3 regions of the Solibacillus sp. FSL W8-0474 genome follow, and region 1 is predicted to be linked to each of the others. Evidence: riboswitches for the same ligand, from Rfam matches in the RefSeq annotation. Region 1 holds a riboswitch; each other region holds the start of a gene.
What was found. Region 1 has a riboswitch for cobalamin ahead of NYE67_RS16585 (DUF4430 domain-containing protein). Riboswitches for the same ligand answer to the same signal wherever they lie in the genome.

Region 1 (8,128 bases):
TTCAATAATATGATCTGCAGAATTTGTTGATTAAAATCTTGTGATGGAGTATTTAAATCCTCGTAATTAAAAACTTAAACACTATATAGACTTCTTAATCCAGTTTCTAAGTTTAAAGTAAGTCATAAATTTAATGATTGTCTCGGTTTTTAAACTAGAAACTTGTTTGCTCGCTCATTATTCGAATAACCCAAATCGAACTTCCGATGAAGCTAGGGTCCTATTAGTTCCTGCATTTTGCCCTTAATAAACTTAACTCCTCACATTAAATTTAATGTTCATTGAATTATGGCAAGTAGGGTAATTACTACAGCCATAAAATTCGCCAGTTGGTCCTTTTCTCTTCAGCATATAACCACCACATTTTGTACATCGGATAGGGTTTTGTAAAATATTAATTTCTTTATACGTTTTATTGCACCCAGGATAATTCGAACATCCTAAAAAGCTTCGTCCATCATTACTCTGTCGAATCATTAATACACCTGTTTGACAGACATCACACTTTGGATTAGTACGTATAGTTTGCTCATTTGTCACTATTTCAAAAGGGATGGACTGTTCTTTAATGAGTTCTTCTACAAAAACAGATGTATCTTTTTCAGGAGCAATTAAGTATGTTCTATTTTTCGTACGTGTAATTGCCACATAAAATAGACGACGTTCCTCTGCATACCTAAATAAATCAGCCTCTGTTAAAACCAGTGATAATAAAGGATCATCCGAAATTTTATTAGGAAATCCGATTAAATGGTTACGCAAATTAATTACAATTACATTATCAGCTTCAAGCCCTTTCGAACGGTGAACCGTAATATAAGTGATTTTTGCTTGTGGATGCCGTTTATCTCTAATAAAGAGGTCACCTTTTTCATTGTTAATTGAAAATCGACCTTCATTATCTCTTTGTAACATAAATGTTAAGTCAATATTATTTCGGCCAACGACCTTAATTTCAGCCTGTTCTCCCATAGAGGCCACGATATCATCGACTGCAGCTGCAAATGCTTTTACAACACTGTCTACATATCCATAGATCTTTAATGGATTAAGTAAACGTTTATCGGATTTCAGCTGCTTTTTAATTTGGATTGGATTTTTTACAACAAAACGAGACGCAATATTAATTAGTTGCTGTGAGTTTCGATACGTCTTTTCAATTCGTAGTTGTTTTGAAAAGCCAAAAAACTGTTCAAATTTCGTAAATAAATTCAGGTCACTTCCTGCAAAGCGATAAATTGCTTGCCAGTCATCTCCAACGGCTAATATTTTAGCGTTAGTAAGATCTTTTAAAGCTTTCACTAAACGATAACGTCCCATTGAAATATCCTGAAACTCGTCGATTATTATATATTTATATGAAATGGATGTTGGTTGTTTTGTTTTGACAATATCCGTTGCTTTATTGATCATATCATTGAAATCAATAGCTAAATTTTTTCGTAACTCTTCTTGGTAGCCTTCATAAATGGGGCGTACAATTTTTAAAAAGAGCAGTGTACGTTCTCGTAAGAACCCAATTTTTTCTTGTTTAGCAGCTGCTTCTAATTGTTGATAATACTGTACATCGTAACCGTTAGACTTAAATAGAGTAATAAACGTGCTAACTAAATTTTTAAACTCCTTGAACTGCTGATTTTGCTTTTGTTCAATCAGTAACTTCCTATAAATACTTGTATAATCAGCCTCTATTAAAGGGATGTTTAGCTTACGCAACATGTCTTCTAGCTTTTCAAATAACACACCACTGGACACATAATGTGAGTATGTTTCAATCAATTTTGTCTGATTCTTTAAGTGAAGACTCCGTTTCCAGTGCATGCCTTCGATATATTTCTGTTCCTCAATAGGGGTTAGCCAAGGGGCACGATTGTTTTTGTTCACACCAAAGTGTTCTAGATAGACATTGTAATCTGGGAAGTAAAAGTCTGGTCGGTAACGTTTTCTAAATTGATCCGTTTCAAATGGGTAAACAGCTTCATATTCATAGTTCACGCCGTGTAAATAGAGATAGTTCGCAATCATTACCTCTTCTAAGCTTTTTACTTGCTCAAATTTAAGTGTTCTACGATTAACTTTTAATTCTTCACCTGTATTTATAACTTTTGAACGAAGCGTCTCTAAATCATGAGAAGATTGGTCTTCTTTATATTCTCCAAGTGTCGTAAAATTTTCGATATCTTTAGGAACTGCTAAATATGTAGCATAGAAACGAATGATTTCCTTCATTACGGAAGGGTTATGTAGTACTTGCTGATTAAAGTAGGTAGTTACATAATCAGATAGCGAATCCGAAATATCGGGACGTTGTTTTTCTTCATTTGTAATAGTCTCAAGACCAAGTTTATGAAAGGTCATTGCATCAATGGGAAGATCTAATTTCTCTTTTATACGTTCGGTCATCTCTTTAGCTGAGCTGGCTGTAAATGAAATGAGTAAAATCTCTTTAGGATCTACATGCAATCGCTCTACTAAATACTTTACTTTTCCTGAAATTGTTAACGTCTTCCCACTACCAGCTCCAGCGACAACTAATGTATTATCCTCGTTTGTTACAACGGCTCGACTTTGTTGAGGATCTAGTGACTTGCCATCTATATTGCTTAAGAGAGGTTTGGCTTCTATTAGTTCTTTATCAATAAAGGCCTCATTATACGTTGGTACCAAGTGATCTAAATTAGGATAAGTCTGATTAAAATACAGAAACGATTCCTGGCTCTTTAAAAGTCGTTTACTTAAAAGATTTATCTTTTGAGCTGTTTCTAGATAAGTTCTTTTAAGATTTAGTAAATCTGTATTAGCTATATATTGTTGCTTTAAATGTTCAAGGTCATCTTTAAAACGCTCTGATGCTTCTAATAATTCAATATCAGGAATTAATCTCTTATTTCTAAGTCTATTTCCTCCGAATATAATACCCAAAATAATTATAACTATTAATATTAAGTCCACTAAGTCACCGTCTTCCAATAAGTTGTTTACTATATATGGTGATTTGTTGTTAAATAAAAAAACTGTATTTAACAAATCCTTTAACAAGAAGTAGAAGATTCTACTTTTTTAAGAGTTTTTAAAGGGTATACACTTCGTATAGAAAAAGGCATCACATGATTGCCGTCTTTCGCTAACGCGAATAAACGGAAAGGAACTCAGCTAGCGCTGAATTCTTATCATGTCATGCCTTTTGTTAATGAATAATCTGAAAAAAGCATATATTATGTTGCTAAAGTTTTATTACCAAAAATGCCCTTACTATTTTTATGGGAGTGGTAAAAGTATTTTTAATTTCACTTCCCCATTTATTTATCCAATGCCTTCACGATAAACCTCTCCGCAGTAGACAAAGCTTCTTCTTTAGTGGGGAAGATACCTGTCATACCATTTATAATTTCATCTTCTACTTCAATAACATAATCTGCAGAATACTGTTGTTCCATATACTTTTTTAAAGTGATGGAGATGGTTACGTCCTCGTAATTAAAAACTTCAACGTCATAAACTTCGGCTTCGTAGGTACCTAATTCATAAATAATCGATTTTTCTAATCCAATCATGTAAATTCCTCCATTCAATAATAATGTGTTACACCTATAATTATATGGTAAATTATACAAGAAGACTATTAACTGTTTGATAATATTGATAAAATTTTCATACTATTTTTACTTTTTTATCCAAATCTTAACTTTAGCAATCTTGACGGATAAGGATGCTTACACAGGTACAGAAGGTATTGCCAATGTAACTGAAGCGAAGGAAAAGATTGTTCTAAATTCTATCAATATTTTAATGAAGCGTGGTATTAAAGGGCTCTATATTTATGCGAGTGATGAAGCGCTGCGTAATAAATTGCTTTCATTTCAAAGAGAAAACATTTAAATGAATTGCTTGATTAGGGGTATTGAATGGGAGTTGAACTCTTGTTTAATACCCTTTTTCCAATGCCTGTGAGGGGGCGTTTTTTTAAAGCCTTAAAAATTAGCTCCTTTTCTTTATTCAAGTTACCTTTATTAAGATATAAATTTGCTAATTCTAAATAAAATGGACATATGTAACCGTCAAGTAAAATGAAACGGTTAAGTAATTCAAAAATTCCCGTTTTATAATTTTCTGAAAAAAATACTATGCTAATCATATTTTTGTGTTAAAATAAATTCCAATTGAATATGTTTTGCAGAAATAGGTTGCTCTTAATTGAGCATAATAGGGAATTCGGTGTGAAACCGAAGCTGTATCCGCAACTGTAAGTGTAGAAGACTGTGTAAAATATGCCACTGTTAAACGAGGAAAAATGCCTCTAGTCAATGGGAAGGCTTGCACATGATACACGAGCCAGGAGACCTGACTTATTTTTATCGTATTAACTCTCTTCGGAATAAGGAGAATGTACGGCAAATAGATGAACGGGTATTTTTATATGCTTTTTTCTGTTTTCCGCCATTTCTCAATTTGAGGAATGGCTTTTTTTTTTGTATTGGGTTAATGGCAAAACATTATTCATGAAAAACTTTCAGGAGGTTTATTGCATGGATTTTTGGAAAAAGTGGTTGCATATAGCATTAACACTTGTTCTAATGGTATCACTTATAGCGCCAGCAACGGTAGATGCTGAGCAGGTAGAAAATTTAGAGCAACAAGTGGAACAAATTAGTATGCAACTAGAAGTAAAAGGGTTAAAAGAAAATATTATTGCCAACTCCAATATATCCATAACAAAGGGAGCAAGTGCACTTGAGGCGTTACAGCAAACATTAACAGCTGCAAATATCCCATTTGAAGTCGTGACTAGCGATTATGGCCCGTATGTAAAATCAATTAATAGTTTAGTATCGGGTTCATTAGGTCATTGGGATGGTTGGGGTTATTCGATTAACGGTGAATCACCTGAACTTGGTTTAGGAAGCTATGAACTTCAAGCAGATGATATAGTATCTGTTTATTATAGTTTATCGCCAATGTTAGAGGCACAGGCGTCTGAACAAGAGGGCGAGAAACTTGTTGAAGTGTCTGTAAAAGGGGATTTATTTACTGAACAGGCAGCAACTTTAGAGAATTGGATAACGCCAGATGGTTTAACAATTACAAACATTACTAAGCAGGACGATCAACAATTAACATTAGCAATTGAAGCGGCACCTGGTACATATGAATTACAGCTACTAGCTCCTGCATTATTAAGTGCACAAGAGCAAAAAATTTCAGTAAAAGTTGTCGATTCAATTCAACCTGTAAATGACTTAAAAGTGAATTTCCGTGTTGAAGGCATTGCAGGTACAGTACTAAATGTAAAAGACTTTGAAATTAAAGGTAACGGTAAAATTAATGCTGCACAAGTAACACAGCAAATTTTAGATGCCCATAAAATTACGTATGACTACAGCGCCTCAACGGGCTACTTTAAAAATATTGGTGTAGACGGTGAAAAAGGCCTAGGTGTAGGCAGTGGCTGGATGTACAAAGTAAATGGGGAATATCCAGATGTTTATGGAAAAGACGTTGAAATTAAAAATGGCGATACAATTGTTTGGGATTATATTAATGCATCTTCAGTTATAGAAAATTATGAATTCCCAGAGTACAACTTAATCATGTATTCAGGTGCTGAAGCTGTCGATAAAATTACGTTTAATCCAATCATTGATATGCCATCAACGGTAGTGGCAGGAACAGACGTAAAAATTAAAGTGACAGGTAAATATAATACAGTATCTTACTTGTATGAGCATATTTCAGGACCACATACAACGGATTTAGCAGACGTTACCGTTGAATATAACGGAAAAGAATATGTTACAAATGCACAAGGTGAAGTAACGATTCCTGCAGTGGAAGTAGTAGAAGGAAATTATGAACTTCGCTTTACAAAAGATTTACCAGGTACTATTTTGACGGATAAAGGCAATAAAGAACTTGCCTCATTCCCTCGCATTATTCGTACGTATGAATCATTATTGGTTACACCAGATGAGCAAGCAGCAGAAAACCGTAAAAAAGCGGAAGATGCATTAAAATTAGGCGCAACATACTTACAAGCAAATAAAGAAACCGTAACGGCACGTGTAAATGAATCACATAGCGCATTTTGGATGTTAACAGCGATGAAGGCAGCAAATGTCAATGCAGGCACATACGACTGGACAACTGCACCAACAACTGAAGGTACGTTCTTTACAACCCCGTTAGAAGCATCACAAAATGATACAAACAAGATTGCGGGCACAATTATTGCAGCAAAAGCATTAGGTTTAGATCCATTAAACATTAAAGGGCGCAATCAAGTAGCAGATTTATTAGCAATGCAAAAGGAAAACGGTTTGTTCTCGACAATTTGGGGTGAAGCATTCGCTTTAATCGCGTTAGAGCTAGCTAATGCAGAGTATGACCAACAAAAGCAAATCGAGGCTATTTTAGCTTTACAAAATAAAACAACAGGCTATTTTGGTGATAACGATGCAACAGGATGGACATTATTTGCACTTTCACCATTTAAAGATGACCCAGCAGTAAAAGCAGCGATTGACAAAGCGGTAGCGGCTGTACATGCGAACTACCAAGCAAAAGGCTTCACAGATAACTCGAACTCAATGGCAGCGATTATTTCAGGTCTAGCAGCAGTGGGGGAAGATTTATTCTCAACAAAATGGTCTTATAAAAAAGGTGATGACTACGTAAATATCGTAGGTCACTTAGTAGATAACTATATTCTAAAAGATGGTGGCGTACTGTATAAGGCGTCGCAAACGAACTCGAATTTAATGGCATTAGAGCAAGTGTATATCGCTTTAGCGGATGCGTTAAATGGAAAATCAACATTTTATACAGTAGCAGAAAATGCAGTAACTCCAGCTCCAACGCCAGAAAAACCAGATTCAGAGAAACCAGATCAAGAGAAACCAGGTACAGATGGCGGCGCAACGGCTCCACCAGTGATAACGAATAGTAAGGTAACGATGTCGATCACTGTATCTGCATCAGAAGTTGTTTTACCAAGTGAGCAGTTTGAAATTTTAGCAGATGAAACAGCATTTGATTTATTAAAACGTGTTACACAGGCAAAAAATATTGCGTTAAATGCACGACAAACATCAATGGGGATGTATGTTGCAGGTATTGCGGGCGTTAACGAGTTTGATCGTGGTAAATTAAGCGGCTGGATGTTCAACGTTAACGGTGCATTCCCAGAAGTATCAGCAGATGTGTATCAATTAAAAGCAGGCGATGTTGTAAGTTGGGTCTACACATCTGATTTAGGTGAAGATGTAGGCGGTTCAACAGGTGGCGGTTCAGCAGGTGCAGGTGGAGGTTCAACAGGTGAAGGATCAACAGTAACACCACCAACAACAGAAGAATCAGAGCAGACGGATGAAATCTTTACAACACAATTAACAGGTGCAGATTTAGCGGGGGAAAAAGAAGTAATCGTAACAACCCCAAAAGGTTTAGTACTAACAATTCCTGTTGAAAACGTAACACTTGCAGAGGGTGAAAAATTATCTGTAAAAGTTGAGGAACAAGATGGGAAAATTACATTTGCAATTCAGATTTTGAATGAAAAAGGCGAAACAAAGCCATTCCCATTCTCATCAGGCTATGTGAAATTAACGTTCTTTGTTAATGCAGCAAATAAAGTAGCTGTAGCTAATGGCAATGTAAAGTCTACATTCATTGCGGCAGTGAATAGTGAATTTAATGCAACATCAAATGCAGCAGAAAATGGAGAACTCGTTATTTTACAAGAAGAGAACGGTGCGTTAATAGCTGTACCGCATTTAATTGTAGACGGTAAAGCAACAGTGTTCACAAAAGCAGGTGGAACATTTGTAACATCAACTGAGCAAGTGACATTCAATGATATTGCAAATTTCAGCAATAAAGATGAAATCACGTATTTAGCAAACCGTTATGTAATTAAAGGATCAAACGGCAACTTTATGCCACAAAGTAAGATTACACGTGGTCAATTTGCGATGATGATTGCCCGTGCATTAGGTTTACAAGCGTTAGGTGAGAACCCATTCACGGATACAGTTGGGAAAGAGTATGAACAGGCGATTACAGCTTTATATGAAGCAGGTATTACAACTGGTCGTACAAATACAACATTCGATCCAAAAGATTACGTTACACG
Region 2 (8,128 bases), 2.7 Mb from region 1:
CTGTTGGAACATGCACAGATTCGTCCAGCTCTCTCCAGTTTTCTTTTTCTTTACGGTTTAAGCCCCATGGATTACCTTGGCGTTCGATATTTGTCATCGCTCGCTGTGCATCCGGGTTTACTTTACCTTCTGTCATTGTTAAATAACGGCGTAAATCAATAATTTTATCCACGTGCTCATTCATTACCGGACATTGATCTTCACAGTTACGGCACGTTGTACAAGCCCAAATTTCCTCTTCTGTAATAACATCACCAATTAATGATGGGCTATAAATATCTTCGATTACCGCGCCTTCTGCACCCGCTGCCATCGCTAATTGGTTTCCTTGTGTATTGTTGAAGAAAGAAAATGGTACCCAAGGCTTTTTCTTTAATTCAACTGCCCCTGTAAATGTTAAATGATCACGTAATTTTACAAGTAAATCCATCGGAGACAGCATTTTTCCTGTACCTGTTGCCGGACACATATTCGTACAGCGGCCACATTCAACACAGGAATATAAATCGAGCATTTGCTTCTGCGTGAAGTCATGAATTTTACCAACACCGAGCGGCGGCATACTTTCCTCGTCTTCCGCTTCTTCCAAAGCAGCAAAATCGATTGGACGTAATGTACCCATACGTTCCTGACGATTAAAATAAACGTTTAAAATCGACGTGATTAAGTGGAAGTGCTTACCTTGTGGAATATAAACAAGGAATGCTAATAGCGCTAATAAATGAGCCCACCACATTACAAAGAACATTACAGCAGCAATTGTTGGGTTCATCCATTGGAATACCCATGCAATAGCTGAGGCAACAGGTTCAGAGCCTGTTAAGCCATGATCATGCCAAATTAAATAAAAACCGTTACCAAATAGTGTAGCAAACATTAAAATTGCTAAAAACATATATACTAAACCGTTTTTAAATCCTTGCTTTAAACGAGCAAGCTTCTCCATATAACGACGGTAAAATGCCACTGCAACTGCGATTAAAATCGTTAGTACGACAAGCTCCTGTGTAAATGTAAATACTGGGTATAAGCCACCTAACGGCAAATGTGAACCTGGTGCTAGCCCTTTCCAGATCAGGTCAATTGCTCCGAACTGAACCATTAAAAACCCGTAGAAAAACAGAACGTGTACAAGTCCCATCTTCTTGTCTTTTAATAATTTTGATTGACCGAATACTTTCTCAATAATATCTTCCATACGCTCAGAAAATTTTTGATTAAACTCCTCTTTACGGCCAAGCTGAATGTAGTCATAGCGTGTTTTCAATAAGTATGCAAATAACCCTAATGCATAAAGTAACACAGCAATGAATGCAATCCAGTTAATAATTAAAAATGTATTCATACTTTTCCCCCCTGGAATACTAAGTTTCCGAACCCCTTTGTTCCTACAAACTATATTACCCTATTAATCTATAACCTCATTGTAGTTATGAATGAGCATTCAGTCAACAAATTTCATCATTAATTCTGAAAATTAAATCAAAATATAAAAAATGCTAGCTTGACAATTTATTTGTCTAAGCTAGCATTTTCCTACTTTATTTAAAGACGTCACCACTGCGAATGTACTCAACATCCGGGATGGATAAGCGATAATTCACTACCCGCGCTGCAGCAAATAGATAATCAGATAAACGATTTAAATACTTTTGTACGACAGGTGAAACATCTTCAATTTCTTTCATTAATGATACGGTTTGTCGTTCTGCGCGACGGGCTATCGTGCGAGCAATATGCAATGTGGCAGCAGCAGGTGCGCCTCCTGGTAAAATGAAACGTTTTAATGGAGGTGCTTCTTCAGATAATAGGTCAATCCGATTTTCTAGAACTGTAATAGGTTCCTCTGCTAATTTATAGTGACGTTCCTTCATTACATTGGCCAAATCGCCGCCGCCATCGAACAATTCATGCTGGATAGCTGTTAAATCTTCAATAATGTCCTCAAATTTACTTGAATCCAGTTCCGAAACTGCTTTACCGATAAATGAATTTAATTCATCAATTGTTCCGTATGCTTCTACACGTAGATGATCTTTATCAACACGCCCTCCAATAATGCTTGTCTTCCCTTTATCGCCTGACTTTGTGTATAATTTCATCAAATTTCATCCTTTCAATTTAGCATTGCATTAAAGAATTGTATGCTCTTTATACTTTTTTATTGCGGATACGGTAACTTCAAAAACGGCTCTACCGATTAATTTTCCGACTTCAGTAACGGGTCCTGCATACGGCATTTCTTCACCTTGCTGTGTCGCGGCGATTAATAAGCTGTCCGTTGCGGTACTAGTTGCCGTTGTGTTTGTTAAAGTGTCTTTAATTTGTTGGTCTGCCAAGGCTTTTGTTTTCGCTTCAGTTGCCGTAATCATAGCTTGGATAAATGCTTCATCCGTTAGTTTACCATTAATGAAGACCCATGTATTAATAGTCCCGATATGTGGCTCGTCCTCGCGTAAATAAGCTTTTGTGACATCAACACCATTTCCTACCCCTGCTGTTACCATAACACTAATTTCAACTTCATCTTTTGAAAAATGCTGAATGGCAGCACACTTCGTTTTCACAGCTGTTAACATAACGACCGTATTTGTTGGTGAAAAGTGATTATGTTGTAAAAATTGCTCTGTTTCTTCTTTTACATTGTATATATCATATTCCGGAGCAATCGCCCGGTTTAAAAATGTATCATACCAGCCTATTCCCGCATTATGTACTGCCGAAGAAATAACTTTTAATGGGGATGGAGAAATGTACTTAACATATTCATCTGTTATTTTGAAATTATTTTTATTTATAATCGACTGTTTTTGTTCTAATTCATTCGTTGGCATCATTGTTATTTGTGGCTTTGGCAGTTCAGGATGTGGATAAGTTACCACACGCGCCTGGTAGACATCAGCAATTTGATCTTGCATGATGACTTCATGTGGCTCCCCAAAAGCACGTATTTCCCCATTTTCAATTAAAAGCAGTTCATCACAATATAGTGACGCCAAATTAATATCATGAAAAATTGATACAACCGTTAATCCATTAAGTTCGACTTGCATTCGAATCATATCTAAAATTTGCTTCTGGTGGGCAATGTCCAAATGATTTGTCGGCTCATCCAAAAGAAGCAACTCCGAATCCTGAGCTAGTGCCTGTGCAATAAACACACGCTGTTGCTCACCGCCGGAAAGAAACTCCAGATGTCGATTTCTGTAATGCGAAACCCCGGTGCTTTCCATTGCACGGTTTACAAGGTTTTCATCTTCCTTTGACCATGTGGAAAAAAAGCCACTTTGATGTGGATATCTGCCCAATGAAACTGCGTCATATACACTGTTCGTAAATACACTCGCGTTTAATTGAGGAAGAACAGCCATCTTTTTTGCCAACTGTTTAATATCGTAGCTATTAATCGGGCGATCATCAATCAGGATTTCCCCCTGAGTAGGTTTTAAAACGCCACTGATCATTTTTAATAATGTCGATTTTCCACTACCGTTTGGACCAAGAATCCCGAGGATTTTACCTTTTTCCACGTGAAACGTCATATTTTTCACAATCTGTTTTCCGTCATAACCACCTGACAATTCGTTCACTTTTAACACTAGGCAACAACCTTTCTACGTTGCTTAAAGAAAATATAGGCAAATACCGGTGCACCAATAAACGAAGTAATTACGCCAATTGGGAGTTCTACAGGTGAGATGATGGTCCGTGATACTAAATCGCAAATGACGAGTAGACTTGCACCATTTAAAAAGGATAATGTCAGTAAATGTCGATGATCGGCTCCAACTAATAGACGAATCATGTGCGGGACAACTAATCCGACAAAACCAATCGTACCGGATGCAGCTACAGCCGACCCTGTTAAGATTGAGCCACCTGCTAAAATCATATATTTACTGCGCTTCACATTTACCCCTAAGTATTGAGCACGTTCCTCTCCGTATATCATTGCATTCAGCTCACGGCGATTGAACCATATCATACTCGTACCGATAATCATGAATGGCAAAATCATATTTACATATGACCAGCCGCGCATCGATACACTGCCAAGCAGCCAACCAATAATCGCTCTAAGCTCTTCCCCCGTTAAAGCAACCATTAATGAGATACATGAACCTAAAAACGAGCTGAATATAATTCCTGTTAAGATTAACGTTTCCATTTTCATAGAACGATCCACAAGTCGAGCAAAAGATAATACAATGACCATTGTACATGCGGCACCTGCCATGCTGAATACAGGTAATGTAAATGCACCAAGAAACGGAATCGAGATGCCTAAGAAAATTGTCATAACGGCTCCGACTGATGCTCCTGATGAAATCCCTAGCGTATAAGGATCGGCCAATGGGTTTTTTAATAGCCCCTGGAAAGCCGCCCCTGCAATCGCCAGTGATGCACCAACGATTGCGGCTAAAATTACGCGTGGCATCCGAATTTTCCACAGTATACTGTACGCTATCGGATCTGTCATTTTATCCCATAATGTCGAAATGGGGATATTAACCGTTCCAAATGATACTCCGATCCACATGCTGCAAAGAAGCAATGCAATTGAAATAACATAAGCATATATATATTTTCTATTCTTTAAATACATCTGGATAAATTGCCTCACCTAGTGATTCAATACCTTCTACAATACGTGGACCTTGGCGACTCGTCGTATCCCCATCTACGACATGAACATTGCCATTTTTAATTGCATCCATTTCGGTATAGGCAGAGTTATTTACGATGCTATCATAGTCGTTTTCATACGTTACAATAACTTCGTCCGGATTACTTTCAACAAATTGCTCAGAGCTATACATCGGCCATCCAAGCTCTTGTACTGCATTTTCTACATTTAACACTTCTAGCATTTCATTGATAAATGTTTCTTGTCCTGCTGCATATAAGTCCGGCTCTGTGCCCACTACGATAAACACAGATTTTTCTTCTAAATCAGCCACTTTAACTTCAATATCTTGAATTCCTTTTTGAATGGATGCAATCATCTCTGTTGCCTCAGCGGTTTTCCCTGTTAATTGCCCAATTTGTTCAATAGTCGTATATGTTTCTTCAAATGTTGTAGTATTTTTCACTACAAATACAGGAATGCCAACTGATTCAAGTTGCGCAATCCCTTCTTCGTTAAAGCTATAAAGACCTGATTCATGGGCTACTACTAGATCTGGCTGCAATGCAATCAATTGTTCCAAGTTAAATTCCATCCCACCAACTTTTTCTTTTGTCTGAACTTCTTCCGGGTAATTATCATTGTCAGATACCCCAATAATTTGTTCATTTAAGCCTAAGCCAAATAATATTTCTGTATTGGATGGAATAAGGGAAATAATGCGTTCAGGAGCTTTTTCCACTGTCACTTCTTTGTTTAAAGCATCCGTTACCGTTATAGGGAACTGTGCTTGTTCCTCAACAGTTTCTATCGATTGTTGAGCTGTATCTTTTTCTACTGCTGTTTCTTCAACCCCACACCCTGCAAGGAGCATAATGGAGATAATTCCTGTTGAAGAAAGTCGTTGCCAAGTTTTCATATGTAATTAATTCCTCCTAAAATTGTTCTAACCTGTAATTTTAAACAAAAATAAAAAGCCTCCTACAAACTAGGAAGCTTTATGAAAGCAAATAAATTCAAATAAAAAATTCATTTACCACATCCTATCCGCGTAGGCATTAATCGGGCATTATAAAGGCAGGTCTCCTGGCTTATGCATTAACGTTTATGAGCTGCCTTCCCGAAAATTTCAGTGGCATATAGCTCAAAACTAGCAATTACAGTGGCGGGACCGCATCGGATTTGAACCGATTTCCCTTTTACTTCTTACTTTAATTAGATATAGTAAGAACCTTTATAGTAATATTTAATTAATAATATTATTATAGCGGATATTTCATTAATTGTATGCAAAATTACCAAAGTTTCAGATAATTTGTTTATAATTCAGTTTCTGCGTATTAAATAACAGTTCATTCTTTTGTTTTTAAATTCTTTTCAATTGCTGTCTCTGCTAAACGCTTAATTGTAATGTCATCCATTGGTGGATTGTGTAAGCCTGCACGTACATCACGGTAATAGCGTTGAAGTGGGTTGGAACGTTGAAGGCTCTTTGCGCCAACTAAACGCATCGCTTTATCAACGACTTCAATCGCTGTATTTGTCACAACATGTTTAGCAATATTGATTTCGTTAACTAAGGTCGCCTTCTTCGTCGGGTCATTATACAGTCTTGCTACTCCATAAATAGTAAAACGAGCTTTTGTTAATGCTAAATCCATTTCTCCGATGAGCGTTTGAACATTCGGCAATTGTGCAATGGTCCCTTGAATACTATTTGGTGAATGGCTATTCGCAAAATCAACCGCATAATCACGTGCTGCCTGTGCAATCCCTAAATAAGTCGCCGGGATAAGCAGTAACCAGCCGTTCAACTTAAAGCCTGTTGTATAGTTTGGGATTTCCACTAAGTTCGTCTGATCAATGCGTACATTGACGAGCACTAAATCATCGCTTCCCGTACCGCGCATTGATGCCACATCCCACGTGTTTTCGACCGATACTCCTTCAGCTGTTTTCGGAACAAGGAAAAACCCTAACTGATCCTCATCTTCAATCCATGCAGATACTAAAAAATAATCGAGATCCGGTGCACCGCTCGTATAGTTTTTACGCCCGTTAATTATATAATGTTCGCCATCACGTTTTGCGGAAGTCGCCGGACGCCCACCACGCACTGGACTTCCCATCGCAAACTCACTTACTGCACGATTTACTGTCGCACCATTTGCAATTTCTCCACCAAACCAATCAAGCTTTTGAGGATTCCAGTAACGGTTTTCAAAAATCTCGCCTACATTTTGAATTGTCCACGAAACTGCCAACCCCGTACTTCCGCAATAGCTTGCCAATGTTTCATGTAGTAAAAGCGCATCATATACGGTGAAGCCATCTCCTCCGTATTCCTTTGGCAACGTTATTTTTGTATAGCCAATTTTGCGTAGCTTTTGGAAATTTTCAAATGGAAATGTCGCTTGCTCATCTGTTTGTTGAGCCAATTGTTTTATACTCTCTGAAATTGTTTCGAGCTTTTCCAACCATTGTCGCTGCTCGTCCGTTTCAATAAATAATTCCTTGCTCATGAAAAGCACCACCCTCGTCTGTTGTCTTACGTAGTTATTTCTTCAAATTAATAGTACGTTTCAGAAATTTACAAGTCAATAGATATCCCTAGTTTCTTTGTAGGGATTCATTCACTTAATAAATAAGGGGGTAATTTCCAATTTAAAGTGGAACGGTGGCGGGAGAAAATATTCACGCTAATGTAGAACGTTACGATCCAAAAGGAGAACCTTTACAACAAAAGGTAGAAAGGCTCAGTTAAAAAGTAGAAACATCGCATTTCGAAAAAAAACACCCTATTTTCCGTTAATAGAAAATAGAGTGTCGTGAAATTTTGGATTACATTTTCTCAGGTGCACTTACGCCGATTAATTTCAACGCATTTGCCAATGTTGTTTTTACTGCTGTAATTAACGCTAAACGAGCTTGAGTTAGCTCTTTATTGTCTTGATTTAATACTTTTTCTGCATTGTAGAAGCTGTGGAATGCTGCTGCTAAGTCTTGGATATAGTTTGCGATACGGTGCGGTGTGCGGTGTTTCGCTGCATCTGCCACGATTTGTGGGAATGCGCCAACCTTTTTCAGAACATCTTCTTCTTTTTCTGCTACTAGTAAGTTCAGGTTTTCCAATGATGCCTCAAAACCTTGCTCGCTTGCTGCACGTAAAATTGATGAAATACGTGCATGCGCATACTGTGCATAATATACTGGGTTTTCATTTGATTGTGATACTGCTAAGTCTAGATCGAAGTCCATATGTGAATCCCCTGCAGTTTTTACAAAGAAATAACGTACTGCATCCAGACCTACTTCTTCCACTAACTCACGCATTGTAACGGCATTACCTGTACGCTTACTCATTTTGAATTTCTCACCGTTCTTGTATAGCTGAACCATTTGAATTACTTCGACTTCCAATGTTTCACGCTCATAGCCTAGTGCTTCAATCGCTGCTTTCATACGTGGGATATAACCGTGGTGATCGGCACCCCAAATATT
Region 3 (8,128 bases), 1.8 Mb from region 1:
AAGTTAGTGAAAATAAGAGGAAGTTTTCCGCTTATATTTTGAAAGACCTCAGTTTTAGATGTAAATAAAGGGAGGTTTTCCGGTTATATATAAAAAAAGCCACTTGTTTTCCTGTTGTGAAATGCAATAAGCGGAATTCCGCCTCTTATTTTGGCTGATTTTTAGATTAATTTCCAAATAAGCGGAATTTCTCCGTTTATTGATCCCATAGCTTATCGTCTGACCTACTTTTAACAACAGTAAACCACTAATACTTAAGCGTTTAGTGATTTACTGTATTTTTGTGAAATCAGACAGATAATACTTGAGTGCGTAGTAGCTTAGCGGCTTCTACCATATTTATTAATGAAGCAATCGTCTCGGACTCATGGCGTGTTTTTAAGCCACAGTCAGGGTTAATCCAAAATTGATCTTTTGGGATAACAGCGAGACTTTCTTCTAATATAGAACTAATCTCTGAGATGCTTGGAACACGGGGACTATGAATATCATAAACGCCTAAACCGATGCCAAGTTCATATGGATGTACTTTTAAAGAATCAATTAGCTCTCCATGGCTTCTGGAAGTTTCCAATGAAATAACATCTGCATCCAGAGCGCGGATAGGAGCTATAAAATCATTGAATTCGCAATAGCACATATGGGTATGAATCTGTGTATCTACCGCCACTTTTGATGTTGCCAGCTTAAACGAATCTACCGCCCATTGTAAATATTCATCCCAATTTTCCTTGCGTAAAGGTAGTCCTTCCCGAAGTGCCGGTTCATCAATTTGGATAATTTTAATTCCTGCATCTTCTAGTGCCTTAACTTCCTGCTGAATTGCCAAACCAAGCTGGTAGGCGACTTCTTTTCTTGGAATATCATCACGAACAAATGACCAGTTTAAAATAGTTATAGGTCCAGTGAGCATGCCTTTTACATATTTTGATGTAAGCTTCTGTGCCTCAACGACCTCTTTAACAGTCATTGGATGTGTCCATTCAACATCGCCGTATATGATTGGTGGTTTAACACAACGTGAACCGTATGAAACAACCCAAGCATTTTTCGTGAAGGCAAATCCAGTTAAATGTTCTCCAAAGTATTCCACCATATCTGTCCGTTCAAATTCACCATGTACTAGTACATCCAATCCGATTTCTTCTTGAATTTGAATCCAGCGTGCAGTTTCTTCCTTTACAAAGGCTGCGTATTGAGCGTTAGTTATTTCCTTCTTCCGCCATGCCGCCCGTGTTTTCTTTACTAGCTGAGACTGAGGAAAGCTGCCGATTGTTGTAGTAGGGTAGTCAGGTAAGTTTAATGATTTCTTTTGCAGTACTTGGCGCTCTTTAAATGGAACAGTACGTGTGAAATCTGTATCCTTAATTCCTTTAACTAAATTGTTAACTTGCTCATTTTTTCGTATGGGATGTGTCGCTAAAGATTCAATCGCTTTAATACTATTTGCGACGATACCTTCTTTAACCCACGTTCCATGCTGAATATAATTTGTTAAATGCGCAATTTCGCGGATTTTTTCGTCAGCAAAAGCAAGGGCATCATATAATTCAGACGGAAGATTTTGTTCTGAGTTTTTTGTAACAGGAACATGCTGTAGACTGCAGGAAGAGCTAACCCATAAATCTTCTACACCACTTAATTGCTTGACGGTACTTATTGTAGAAACAGCTTCAGCTAAATTAGCTGACCAAATATCCCGACCATTAATTATGCCGATGCTTAATGTTTTATTTTTAGGAAAACCATGTTGCAGAAGCGATTTCATATTTTCTGTTTTACCATGTACGAAATCTAAGCCAATACCTGCAACAGGTAGATTACTTAAGCGCTCAAATGAAGTTAGTGCCTCAAAATAAGTTTGTACTAGTATTTTTGCGTGTGGTACGTCTTCAGTTAATTGTTTATAAACTTCTTCGATTAATAAAATCTCATCTTCCTCGAGGTTTTTAGTGAAAGAAGGTTCTTCAATTTGAATCCAATCAGCACCTGCATCTACAAGCTGCTGGATTACCTGTGCATATAGCGGAATTAACTTTAAAAAGAAGGCGGCACGTGTTTTATCGTCATACCCTTTTGCTAAGTCAACGAAAGTATAAGGACCGATAATTGTTGGCTTACCTATAATGCCTAGCTCATTTTTAGCTTCTTCAAACTGTTGTAAGATGTAGTTATTTGTTAAGGATAATTCCTGATTTTCATATTCCGGAACAATGTAATGGTAGTTTGTATTAAACCATTTCGTCATTTCACTTGCTATTACTTCGTCAGTACCACGTGCCATTGCATAGTATGTAGTTAACGAAGAAGCATTTGGTAGCACATCATAGCGTTTAGGAATGATGTTAAACATCACTGCTAAATCCAGTACCCGATCGTATTTTGTGAAATCCCCGATAGTAATTAACTGTAGTCCTAAATCCTGTTGGCGTTTCAAGCGATTCAGGCGGATGGCTTTTAGCTGTTCTTCAAATACATCCTCATCAAGCTCTTTTTTCCAAAATTTCTCTAAAGTTTGTTTCCATTCTCGGGTAGCTCCAATATAAGGGTAACCGATAACATTACTAACAATATTCATTTGATAAGCCTCCTCATGTATTTACATAACCCAAATAAAAAAGCTGTTTCCAATGTGACTTGGAAACAGCTTAGGACTTATCTATGCATAGTAAAATAAACGTCTATAATTGACGCTTTATTCGCACAGAACACCACCTATTTCCACGTAGGTATCGGGTGTGTACTAGAAAAAGGCAGGTCTCCTGACTTAACATCAACGCGCCTCTTACCTTCCCGTTAAATAACAGTGGCTTTTTAAGAGTTGCTCCGTAATACAGTTGCGGGACAGTGTTGGATTTGCACCAACTTCCCTTTTAAACGCACAACAATGTGCGTACCTTTTCTTACACGTTATGTAATTGTACAAACTATAGCATAAAAGGAACCATAATTGTATACCTCGATCGCTAAAAATATAGAATTTTCAGTAAAAAAGGTAAAAAGAAAGACGTAAGACAGCTTTTTAACAACTTTTAAAGTTATATATAGGATGGATAGGATATAGATTGAAGGAATTTTTACTGATAAACGAAAAATAAATTTGTTTACAAAATAACGGACATATATTATAAATGTTTATAGAGGTGATTGTTTTGGAAATTCAAAATATTTCGGTAAATACATTAGTGAATGGTTATGAAATTCAAGAAGACCATTACGAATGCTTATTTTGCGGGGCAAGCTTTGGGCTTCATGAAGTCTTTCCACATGAGGGACGGTTTTTTACAGCAGAAGGTATGATGAAGCTGCATATCAGACAAATACATAAATCGTCGTTTCAGGCATTGCTGTCACTTGATAAAAAGGTAACAGGTTTATCGGATGTACAAATTGAAATGCTACAGTACTTTTTTGAAGGCAAGTCAGATCAGGAAATAGTCGAAAAAAGCAGTTTAACAAGTGTATCAACAGTTCGTCAGCATCGTTTCAAATTACGTGAAAAGGAAAAGCAGGCGAAAATTTTTATTGCATTAATGCAGCTCATGAAAAACCCGGAGCACTATGAATTCATAAGGGGGCAAAACAAGTGGACGAACGCTATAGTATTGAAGAACAAGAACGCGAGAAAGTACTAACAACATATTTCAAAAATGGACTAGACGGTGGCATTGAAACAATTCCAAGTAAGAAAAAGAAAAAGCTTATCATATTACAGCATATTTTAAAGCGTTTTGAAGAGGGGAAGCATTATCATGAAAAGGAAGTGAATGAAATCTTAAAAACAGTCAATGCAGATTTTGTATCGCTTCGTCGCCATTTAATCGAATATGGTTTTATGGAACGGAGTAATGACGGTTCGGAATATTGGCTGAAACAATAGGGGGTTTTAAATCATGAATGTGGAATTAACTCGCTATCGGGTAAGACCCGGTAAATCCTCTAATGTGGAGGAATGGCTAAACTTTTTGAATGAACATATGGATGATGTACTTGTAACGCTGGAAGGTGAAAAAATGTATGTGGAAACTATTTTTCATGAAGTACTGAATGGCGAAGAATATTTATATTGGTATTCGGTTCGTGGAGAAAGTGGTGTGGATGTGGATGATTCCGATCACTGGATAGATAAAAGACATCTTGAGTATTGGGATGAATGCATTGATGAAAGTTTTGGTTCTGTAGATTTAAATACAAAAGTTGTGATGATTCCGGAAAAAGTACGTGCTAGTATGGATTTTTAAAGAAAGAAATCATTTATTGTATAAAACCATAGTGATCGCAGTAGGATGAAACCGTCCTGCTGTTTTTTGTGCTTTGTATGGTATTATTTCCAAATAAACAGGAATGTGAAAACTTTTCTAAATCGAGCCTCGTTAACAGTTTGAGGGAGGAATGAGCATGTCGCGTAAATTACAGTTGGAACATTTGATGCAATACTATAGCGAAAAATTATTACGGATTGCGTATTATTACACAAAAAATGCACAATCCGCAGGAGATTCAAAACCGAAAGAAAAAGAATATGCGTAAATTTGTCTTCATTCCTACCGTAATTGTTGTCTCGGCAATGCTGTTATTTTTATTATCTCAACTAGCACCGAATTTACAAAGTGTCACACCGCTAAGCTCTCAATACAAAGTTCCCACAACAGTGCTAGATGATGAATTAATCCTACAGGTAAGTCCAGTATTAGAAAACGATATATTAATGAACAATGAAAGAATAACACCTGAACAGGAATTTAAAAAGGATTATAAAGTTTTGTTATATACTTATTACGGAAAAAAGTTGACTGGTGAAAAAGTGCATTTCGAATTATCACAGCATTGGGCAGATTTTTTCCATGTGAATTTTGGGGAAAATGTTTATGCAACGGGAAGTGGCTCTACCCAAAATAATGATTTAGAAGATTTTATCCATGATGAATTCCGAGTCATATTTAATGCAAAAAACATAAGTGAAGCCGATTTGAGAGCAGCGCTTGATGAAGCTTATTTATATGTTATATATGAAAATTTAGCGGGTGATGTTGTTGAAGAGAAGATTTACTTAGGCGATTATTTAGAGTATATCGAATAAAACGTGAGGCTATAGTTTCGAAACATTTAGTACATTATTCACTCTGAAACACTTTTATAATTTCCAGATAAATATAAGTAAGACCGTACCTCTTATGAAATGGTACGGTCTTTTTTTTATTAGCGTGATTATAACAGGATATTTATTTTGAACAAGTATAGACTCGATAACTAAAAGTTTCCTGATATTTGGTGATAATGTCCAAATGTTTTCTCATGACGTCGTAAAGCGCGGGGTCAATTTCATTGGAGTAATGAAAATCGGGTTCGGATTCAATTGTAGTATGATGCTTTATTTGAATATTTTCAAAGCCAGTCTGTTTTAATAAATCCGCCCAGTCCGTTTCCATAAGTAGGGAATCAAGACCATAAAACTGCATGATTTCTTGTTCTTGGGCATCGTCAAGTCGTTCGTTCAACGTTGGTTCTACAGCAATGAACCGTCCACCACTTTTCAATATGCGGTAAATCTCACTTACTGCTTTTTGTTTATTAACAAATGAAAGGACAGATTCAGAAATAATAAAATTAAAATGATCATTTGGTAAAGGGATATCTTCAATAGAGCCTTCCAATATTTCTACTGGCAAATTATTAATCTTCATTCTATGTCTGGCCTTTGCAACCATTGTCGGATTAAAATCAAGCGCTGTCACTTTCGCCTGGAATGTTTGTGAAATGTAAGCTGCTGTTTGACCAGTACCACAACCAGCATCTAAAACGTGCCAACTACTGTTAATATTTTCATTTTTTAATATTTCTTCTGTTAGATTAATTCCGCCAGGGTGTGCACCACCAATTCCAAGTTCTGCGAGAAGCTCTAAATAGGAATTTTTTATATGTTTCACCTACTTTAAATTTTAATAATGAAATAATTCACACAATTCGCCCGTTTCCAGAAGGGATTACACTTATTAAAACAAGCCACGATGTGAACGAAATATTTCTTTGTATCATATGTCAGTAAAAAGTGATGGTTCTTTTATGAGGGGGATGCGGAGAAAACGGTATTTAGCTAATATTAAAACCAACTAAATTAATAAGTTAACAAATATTTAATCAAAGTACTTGAATTATAGTAGAAAACTATTATATTATATTCCTATAGATAAACTAGGTAATAAAATTTGGGGGAATAATTATGTTACAGATGGCATTAACGGGTATCCTTTGTGGTGCTCTTTTAGGTTTTGTGATGCAGCGTGGACGCTTTTGTTTAACAGGTGGCTTCCGCGATATGTACATCGCAAAAGATAATCGCATGTTTTATGCGTTACTTGTTGCGATTGCCATACAGGCAGTAGGTGTGTTTGCACTTATCGGCGCAGGTGCGTTTGAGTATACAGTAGGGCAGTTTCCATTGTGGGCAACAATAGGAGGCGCGTTTATTTTTGGGATAGGGATTATTTTTGCAGGTGGTTGTGCCACAGGTACTTGGTATCGTGCAGGGGAAGGCTTAATCGGGAGCTGGATCGCATTGGCGTTTTATATGTTAATGGCAGCAATCATGAAGTCTGGTCCATTGGCACAATTTACAGTGGATGCACGTACTCCGGTTGTCGGTACAGATTCAATTGCAGAAACATTCGGCATTAATGTTTGGTTTTTAGTCATTCCGTTTGTAGCCTTGGTAGCATTCGTTGTTTACCGTGAATTACGTAAACCTCGTGTGAAGATTCCAAGCTTAAAGCCAAAGAAAACAGGCTTAGCGCATATTTTATTTGAAAAACGCTGGAATCCATATGTGACTGCGGTTTTAATCGGTTTAATTGCGACATTGGCGTGGCCGTTAAGTGCGGCATCAGGACGTATTTTCGGTCTAGGTATTACAACACCTTCAGCAAACCTTCTCCAGTTTTTAGTAACAGGAGATTTAGATATTATTAACTGGGGTGTGTTCCTTGTATTAGGTATTTTCTTCGGCTCATATTTCGCAGCAAAAATGAGCGGTGAATTCCGTTTACGGACACCTGATACAAAAACAGTTGTACGAAGCTCTAGCGGCGGTATTTTAATGGGTTTCGGTGCTAGTCTTGCAGGCGGCTGTTCGATTGGTAATGGTTTAGTTATGACTTCTATGATGACTTGGTCAGGCTGGACGGCTTTAACATTTATGATTCTGGGAACATGGACAGCATCTTATTTCGTATTTGTGCGTCCATCAAAACAACGTGCAGCAGCGCGTGCATAAGGAGAGATTTTATATGAAGAAAACATTAGAAGTATTAGGAATGGTTTGTCCATTCCCGTTAATTGAAGCAAAAGAAGCAATCAAAGACTTAAACACAGGCGATGAGCTGGAAGTACAATTTGACTGTACACAAGGTACAGAATCCATTCCACGTTGGGCAGCTGAAGACGGTCATGAAGTAACAAACTATGAGCAATTAGGCGAAGCATCTTGGACAATTACGATTAAGAAAAAATAATGAATTAACAGCATCTCGAATTTTGAGATGCTGTTTTTTTGTCGGGGTTTAAGGCGTTGGTATTTTATTAGAACAATTGAGAGAGTTATTAGAAAAACTTGAAGTGATATTAGCAGATTGAAAGGTGATATTAGAACAAATTGCCCCCATATTAGCACATCTTAAAAGTATATTAGCAAATCGATATTGTATTAGAACAAATAAAATTATATTAGAAGATTTTAAAATATATTAGAAATTCTTATATCGACAACAATGCTACTTCCCTTGCTTCATAGAATTTAATAGCTTAATACATTGTAATCCGTCTGATTCTATTTTTGTAATATTACTTTTGAACGGCAACAGACTAATTACTGCTGTAAAGTAAGATACAATAATAAATGACCTATACCAATCTGCATACTGGACGTCGCCAAATATCCAGACTAAAGTTGCTGTGAGCAGGTTTAGAATAATACCACCTAAAAATATTAGGACCTTTTTATACCAGGCTAAAGAATCAATATTTTCATAAGAGCAAAAACCACCGTTCCATCCAAAGCTCCTTTTTACAACGAACTTTTTTATTCTAAATAAGTCTTTCCCGAATCCAAGTTGTATTTCTCTAACTTCCTTTC

Region 2: linked by a shared signal. The riboswitch ahead of NYE67_RS02840 (ABC transporter substrate-binding protein) and the one ahead of NYE67_RS16585 (DUF4430 domain-containing protein) in region 1 are both predicted to bind cobalamin.
Region 3: linked by a shared signal. The riboswitch ahead of metE (5-methyltetrahydropteroyltriglutamate--homocysteine S-methyltransferase) and the one ahead of NYE67_RS16585 (DUF4430 domain-containing protein) in region 1 are both predicted to bind cobalamin.

What each region holds. Positions count from the first base shown of each region.
Region 1 is NZ_JBBOQJ010000001.1:3,248,483-3,256,610, reverse strand. Features, by position in the region: gene NYE67_RS16600 (UvrD-helicase domain-containing protein) at 253-3,027, opposite strand; gene NYE67_RS16595 (hypothetical protein) at 3,300-3,554, opposite strand; gene NYE67_RS16590 (DNA/RNA helicase domain-containing protein) at 3,640-3,879, shown strand; cobalamin riboswitch at 4,166-4,363, shown strand; gene NYE67_RS16585 (DUF4430 domain-containing protein) at 4,527-8,128, shown strand, end outside.
Region 2 is NZ_JBBOQJ010000001.1:547,282-555,409, reverse strand. Features, by position in the region: gene NYE67_RS02860 ((Fe-S)-binding protein) at 1-1,345, opposite strand, end outside; gene NYE67_RS02855 (cob(I)yrinic acid a,c-diamide adenosyltransferase) at 1,542-2,102, opposite strand; gene NYE67_RS02850 (adenosylcobinamide amidohydrolase) at 2,133-3,599, opposite strand; gene NYE67_RS02845 (FecCD family ABC transporter permease) at 3,599-4,606, opposite strand; gene NYE67_RS02840 (ABC transporter substrate-binding protein) at 4,590-5,546, opposite strand; cobalamin riboswitch at 5,687-5,878, opposite strand; gene NYE67_RS02835 (acyl-CoA dehydrogenase family protein) at 5,980-7,149, opposite strand; gene argS (arginine--tRNA ligase) at 7,469-8,128, opposite strand, start outside.
Region 3 is NZ_JBBOQJ010000001.1:1,404,006-1,412,133, forward strand. Features, by position in the region: gene metE (5-methyltetrahydropteroyltriglutamate--homocysteine S-methyltransferase) at 290-2,578, opposite strand; cobalamin riboswitch at 2,736-2,916, opposite strand; gene NYE67_RS06875 (helix-turn-helix transcriptional regulator) at 3,153-3,635, shown strand; gene NYE67_RS06880 (DUF2087 domain-containing protein) at 3,587-3,880, shown strand; gene NYE67_RS06885 (DUF6176 family protein) at 3,894-4,241, shown strand; gene NYE67_RS06890 (hypothetical protein) at 4,399-4,530, shown strand; gene NYE67_RS06895 (hypothetical protein) at 4,523-5,080, shown strand; gene NYE67_RS06900 (class I SAM-dependent methyltransferase) at 5,223-5,927, opposite strand; gene NYE67_RS06905 (YeeE/YedE family protein) at 6,221-7,270, shown strand; gene NYE67_RS06910 (sulfurtransferase TusA family protein) at 7,284-7,508, shown strand; gene NYE67_RS06915 (M50 family metallopeptidase) at 7,767-8,128, opposite strand, start outside.